DNA from 3 places in the Paenibacillus cucumis (ex Kampfer et al. 2016) genome. Region 2 is predicted to be linked to each of the others. Evidence: predicted binding sites of a transcription regulator. Region 2 holds the regulator's gene; each other region holds the start of a gene.
The links. The regulator Rex, encoded in region 2, represses fermentation and respiration genes when NADH is low (regulators of the CRP and FNR family bind a similar motif). The targets are predictions, from matches to a motif close to TTGTGAAATATTTCACAA.

Region 1: the regulator Rex is predicted to act here: its motif matches at 1,077-1,094, upstream of nirB (nitrite reductase large subunit NirB).
Region 3: the regulator Rex is predicted to act here: its motif matches at 1,391-1,408, upstream of adhE (bifunctional acetaldehyde-CoA/alcohol dehydrogenase).

What each region holds. Positions count from the first base shown of each region.
Region 1 covers NZ_JACLIC010000023.1:55,717-57,995, forward strand. Annotated here, with positions in the region: gene nirB (nitrite reductase large subunit NirB) at 1-987, opposite strand, end outside; gene H7T88_RS13545 (metal-dependent hydrolase) at 1,260-1,967, shown strand; gene H7T88_RS13550 (hypothetical protein) at 2,243-2,279, opposite strand, start outside.
Region 2 covers NZ_JACLIC010000014.1:67,555-69,833, reverse strand. Annotated here, with positions in the region: gene H7T88_RS09195 (amidohydrolase) at 1-571, opposite strand, end outside; gene H7T88_RS09190 (redox-sensing transcriptional repressor Rex) at 555-1,211, opposite strand; gene dinG (ATP-dependent DNA helicase DinG, 3'-5' exoribonuclease type) at 1,430-2,279, opposite strand, start outside.
Region 3 covers NZ_JACLIC010000019.1:10,065-12,343, forward strand. Annotated here, with positions in the region: gene H7T88_RS11255 (hypothetical protein) at 1-202, shown strand, start outside; gene H7T88_RS11260 (Crp/Fnr family transcriptional regulator) at 344-1,060, opposite strand; gene adhE (bifunctional acetaldehyde-CoA/alcohol dehydrogenase) at 1,489-2,279, shown strand, end outside.

The sequences.
Region 1 (2,279 bases), on a different contig from region 2:
GAAGACGTCTACACCCGAAATTTTCAATTTGGTGGACACAACCGAGCCTTCATACGGAGCTGTTTCGACTCCGCAAATATGTTTCGCAAGAATCATTCCTTGTTCAAACAGTGGCGCCACAAGTCCGTAACACACACCGCGATGTTCATTACATTCTCCGACAGAGTAAACGTCTTTCAGTGAAGTCTGCATGTAGTCATCCACGATGATACCTCGGTTGACTTCGATCCCACTCTCCCGAGCTACCGCTATATTCGGTTTAATACCAACCGCCATGACCACAAAATCAACATTCAGCACAGATTCGTCGGCAAAACGAATACCTTCAACCCGTTCACCACCCAGTAGTTCGGAAGTTTGAGCGCCCATTTTGAACTTGATTCCCTGACGTTCCAGTTCAGCTTTCAACATGGCAGAAGCCTGAGGATCGAGCTGGCGTTCCATCAGATCATCCATAAGATGCACAACAGTAACGTCCATACCGAGTTGCACAAGTCCCTTTGCAGCTTCCAGGCCTAGCAGTCCGCCCCCGATGACAGCTGCTTTTTTGTATGCTTTTGCAGCTTCCAGCATGATATTGCAATCGGCGATATCGCGGAAACCAACGACACCCTGCTTGTCATGTCCGGGTACAGGGAGGATGAAAGAATTTGACCCTGTTGCAATGATAATTTTGTCATACGGAGCACGGTGTCCATCTTCGGTTACTACTTCACGAGTCTCGGCATCAATGCGGGCAACCGTGGTTCCTGTGTGAAGCGTAATGCCGTAGTCCTCGTACCAGTGGAGATCATTAAGGACAATGTCATCCAGCGTTTTACTACCTTCAAGTACGTAGGACAGCATAATACGATTGTAGTTAGGATAAGGTTCTGTACCAAAAACCGTAATATCAAAGCGTGAAGTTAATTTTAGAATTTGTTCCACCGTGCTGATTCCGGCCATACCATTACCGATGACGACTAATTTTTCTTTATTTCCGTTCATGTGTGTAGCCCTCCCTTGGATAAACCTGTACATTTACCAACATTTTTAATGGCTTATATTTGAATTATACATCGACTAACTCAATCATAATGTGATTTATTTCACTAATTACGATAGAACATTCATATTAAAATAAGTGTGATGACCGTCACGAAAACAAAAATATTTTTAGAAATGAGAAATACGAACTATTGTTCTTATTTTTGGTTCGAGGTATGATCATAGTGGGGTCGGTTACGTTCCCTATTTTCTCGAAAGGACGTTTTTGCATCATGATGGGAAGATCCCACCTGATTATCGGTACAGGCGTTTCACTTTCAGTGTTGCAACTCCTTGGAATGCAGGTTACTGCTCCGGCTGTAACCGTTGCACTAATAGGATCGTTGTTGCCAGATATTGATGAGCCTAATTCATTGCTGGTATCGAAAGCATTGCCGAGCAGTTTGATTCGACTGTTGCAGACGATTCTTTTGCCTGCGGCTGTGTTTGTGTATTTTTACGTTCCGGCCAAACCGTGTAATCTGCTACTTGCTGTATTCATTGGGCTTGTGTCGTTCCTGCCTTCGCGATCACTGCGTAAAGTATTGATGTTTGCCATTGGACTGGGCTTGGTCTTTTATGGTCATGCTTTTGCTCCGTGGAATCTGATTGCAGGCAGCCTGCTTATGCTGTGCACGACACTTACACACAGGGGCTTAACCCATACCTTGTATGGAACAGCTGTTTGGACGGGGTTACTGTACAGTACAACGCAGCAGCAAGGCCCAGAAATTTGGGTCGCTGGAGGTTCCGCTTATGCTCTTCATCTGCTTGCCGATTCCTTGACGAATCGGGGGATTCGTCCATTGCCGCCATTAAAACTGCGTATTCGGGCAAATCTGATGAGTACGGGAACCAAACATGGAGCAGTTGTAGAAAATGTCTGTGTAATCCTGACACTGATTTTGGCATGGTTTGCATTCTCGCCTTTATTTCTGTAGTACAACCACAAACGCCAGCCCATTATTTATGGACTGGCGTTCTGAAATCAAGAGCTTAACTTGAGTAGTCGCTATGTTGACACGTCTCGAAATCGCTGTTGTTTGATTACACATCAAGAACAAGCAAGTTAGACTTTAGTAGGTGTACCGCTAAGTGTATCGATATCTGTAGAACCAAAGGCTAGTAAAACAACAAGAATAAGTACAATTAGCATTTCGGCAAAACCGACTCCATCAAACTCAGACATCACAGCCACCTCTTTTCATGCTTGCATTTAGGAATTTATACGCTGCTGAAAAGCCTGAATGACA
Region 2 (2,279 bases):
GCGCGTGCGGAGAGATTACGGTTGTGATGCGTCCATCCGCCTGTCCATTCCATTCACGCGCAAACGCAGCGGACTCTTCGAGCTTTCGCATCTGCTCTTCTTCGGAGCACAGTCCAATGACACCGCGAGCCAGCGCAGCTCTTGCTCCTGACTGTTCAACCACTTTTGCTACCTGATCCATGTGGTCATACATGTCCAGGAAAGCTGTTGTTCCGCCTTTTAACATCTCAAGCACCGAAAGGGATGCTCCCCAATACACGTCCTCAGAAGTCATTTTGGCTTCCATTGGCCACATTTTTTCTTGTAACCACACTTGCAATGCCAGGTCATCACCATGACCTCGAAGCAGAGACATTGCCGCATGACCATGCGTATTGATCAGACCCGGCAGGAAGAGCAGTCCTTTTCCATCCACTTTAGGCAGGTTCTCGTCACCATCCGGAAGCGTCTCACCAATATGCACAATCTTGTCATTTTCAACGACCATATACCCTTGAATCACAGTCCAATTGGCACCTTCATTTACAGCAAATTTACCATTTTGGATTACCCATTTATTCGTTGTTGTCATCAAGCTCATCTTCCTTCCCGTTCTCCAAATAATAAGCCAAACTGAGCAAATCCGTTGTAAAGTCCGCATGATGAATCCGCACATGTGAAGGCGTCTTTAGAATCGTCGGCGCAAAATTCAGAATCGCCTCAATACCCGATTCAATCAGTTGATCGGCAACATTCTGAGCTTCCGTGTCCGGCACCGTGATGATCCCGATACGGATGTTATCTTTCTGAACCGCTTCTGTAAGTTCTTCCATAGGTTTGACCGTCAGGCTATTAATATTACTGCCAATCTTAGGCCCAAACGCATCAAAAATAGCGACAATTTTCATATTGTCCTTCAAATAAGCATTATAATTCGATAAGGCATGTCCGAGATTACCGGCCCCTACCAGAGCCACATTAATTTGCTGATCAATTTTCAAAATGTGACGAATCTTCTCGATCAGGTAAGACACATCATACCCGATTCCTTTACGACCAAAATCACCGAAATAAGCTAAATCTTTACGGATTTGAGCTGGATTCAAATCCAGTCGCTGTCCTAGCTCCTGCGAGGAAACCGTTGTCACCTCACGCTGAACCAACTCGTTTAAATAACGCAAATATACAGGCAGACGCCGTACTACCGCTTCTGATATTTTATCCGATTTCATCCTTGCTCCCCCTTACCATCGCCACGATTAAATAAATATTGAAAAGATGAGCATTCTGTATACATGCAATATCCATGCATGATGTCCTCATACAGAATGCCCGAATTATTAGGAATATAAGTTCATTAAAGCGCTGCCCTGTTCGAACTTTGTGAAGTCTTCTTCAAAGTTTAACGCCATGGTGAAGTCCAATGCAATGTTATAGCTTTACATCGTAATTATTTTTGAGTTTCTGCAGGTCGATCTAACCATTCAGCAATACGGGGAACCATCTGTTCTGTCAGCATATGCTCCATCTTTGGTCCAGGTAGCGAATACAGGAAGTACTTGCCGTAATAAGCTTCAATTACACGCGTATCATACACAATGACGATTCCGCGATCTTTGCCTGTCCGAACAAGCCTGCCGAACCCCTGCTTGAAGCGAATGACTGCCTGTGGCACAGAAAGCTTCATAAATGGATTTTTCTTCTGCTCTTGTAACAGTTCACTCTTCGCTTCCAGAAGCGGATGGTTAGGCGGCTGGAAAGGCAGTCTCACAATCGCAAGACAGGTCAGCGCTTCACCCGGAATATCGACGCCCTCCCAGAAGCTACTCGTACCCAGCAGGACTGCTGCTTTGGCATCCTGGAAGCGTCGGGTCAACTTCGAACGATTCCCGCTGTCAACACCTTGCCCCAGTAGCGAGATGTCATTCCCGGACAAAGCCTCTTTCAGTGGTTCATAGACTTGTCGAAGCATTTTATAAGAGGTAAACAGCACCATCATACGTCCTTGAGTTGCAATCGCCGTCTCAGCAAGAGAGTGCACCAGCATCTGTACAAAGTGCGCGTCCCCTACGCTCCCCTTCAAACTCGGGAAATCCCGCGGGATTACTAACAAAGCTTGTTCCCGATAATTGAATGGGGAAGGTAGCATCGAGGTCAGAAGCCGATTATTGTCGGCAGCTTCCTGCAAACCCAGTTGCTCAATCATGAACTGGAATGACTTATCCACCGACAGCGTAGCCGATGTAAGCACAACGCTTTTCTTTTTATCGAAAAACATCTCTTTCAATTGCGCGCTAACA
Region 3 (2,279 bases), on a different contig from region 2:
TGTTCGTGACGTATTAAAATCCAGTGGAGTTGTGCGTCTGTCGGAGAATAACAAGTTTGTTGTTGCCGTTGAGAATGTTATGCCTCGGACGAATCAGCGCTGGGTAATCAAGGTCAATGATAAAGAGTTAATGGAGAATGGATTGGATATGAAATTAAATCCACGGGATGCGGTGAAGCTTGAACTTGTCAACGCATCCTGAGCACATACAAGGAAATACGAAAAGCCCAATGTTGATAATAATCAAATTTGGGCTTTTTACTGTATGATGAACTCTTTAAACAGTCGTGACAGCAAGTGAAAGGCCCGCTACCTGAGGTCAAGCTATTCATTTAACATGACGTCAAATGCGGCAAATTTCATTCGGGCACAATTCGCAGTGGCAAATGCCCTGCAACATTTTCAGGTCTTTGATCACAATCATACCATTGTCATATTCAATGGCATCTTTTTTGCGAAGGTCACTGAGCATGCGGTTTACACTTTCACGGGTAGCGCCAATCATATTGGACAGATCCGTGTGGGTAATTTTTTTATGAATCATCACATGATCTCCGTGCGCCTCTCCATACGAATTGGATAGCCTGATCAAGGTAGAACAGAGTGCCCCAGGTTTACCGTACAACATCAAATCCCGGAACTTTGTTTGGGTTAAACGATGATGAATGCCCATCCACTTCATGAAATCAATCGCAAAGTCACAATGCTGACAGATCAACATTTCCAGGTCCTTGTGTTCCAGCACACCAATCTCGCTGTCCTCCAGTACTTCCGCCGAGAAGCTGTGTCTGGAGCCAAAGAACGGATCGGCCTGACCAATCATATCGCCTGTCTGGTACATGTACATGATCAGTTCCTTGCCCTCGTCGGTGGATTTCGTGATCTGTGCACGTCCCCGTTTCATATAATAAAGTTTGTCAGAGACGTCACCTTCCCAGTACAGATGTGTTCCTTCCGGGTAGGTTCGGTCTTTCATCGTTACGAGCAGATGATTAAAATTCACTTCCGAGAAACAGTTGGTGTTTCCGCGTTTTTCCAGTACGTTTGTTAGTTCTCCCATACGTTGATCTCCCCTTTATCTCCCCGGTCTGGCGAGTGCAGCTACATGTTGCCCCCGAGGTTCGCCGCAAACTGTGCCATCCTGATCTGGGCATCTCGGCCGTGTGGAGGTACGGTACAAATTGCGGTGGTTCAATTTTTAAGTTCAGTATATACCTAATCTTACCGTTTGAGGGGCATGGAAAGCATTTAAAAATGGCGAAATTTCAAACATTGTGATTAAATTCACTTTTCGAGGGGAAGGATGAGGCTGTTGGTCTACTATTTTAAATAGAAACTGAAATATGACTTCTAAGGGGAGGTTAAAAACTTAACTAAAATTTGTCATACTTTGTGAAAAAAATCACATAATATATCTTTTCCCCGTGTTACGATGTGCATGTAAAGAAGAGAGACAAACCAATACGAACCTTTAGGAGGATGAGGGAGATGGCTGTAAAAAATGAAGTCGCCCCAACAAAAGAACCGACAGCAGGTCAGTATATTCAAACGTTAATTGATAAAGCGAACAAAGCACATGCAGCATTCATGTCCATGGATCAGGAGCAAATAGACCGGATTGTGCAGGCAATGGCGCTTGCGGGACTGGATAAACATATGATGCTCGCCAAAATGGCCGTGGAAGAAACGGGACGCGGTGTATATGAAGATAAAATTATTAAAAATATATTCGCAACAGAGTATGTTTATAACAGCATTAAATATGAAAAAACAGTAGGCGTTATCGAAGACAATGAATATGACAGCTTCCAGAAAATTGCGGAGCCGGTTGGTATTATCATGGGGATCACACCGGTAACCAACCCGACATCAACAACGATGTTTAAAGCACTGATTGCCATCAAAACACGTAACCCGATCATCTTTGGTTTCCACCCTTCCGCACAGAACTGTAGCCGCGAGGCCGCGAAAATTTTGCTTGAAGCTGCTGTGAAAAACGGTGCTCCAGCCGACTGTATCCAATGGATTGATGATCCATCCATGGATCGTACCAACGCACTGATGAACCACAATGATGTTGCTCTCATTCTGGCGACTGGCGGATCAGCGATGGTGCGTGCAGCGTACAGCTGTGGTAAACCGGCACTGGGCGTAGGACCAGGTAACGTGCCTTGCTTTATCGAGAAAAGTGCAGATATCAACCAGGCGGTAACGGATTTGATTCTGTCGAAGTCTTTTGACAATGGTATGATCTGTGCGTCCGAACAAGCGGTCATTAT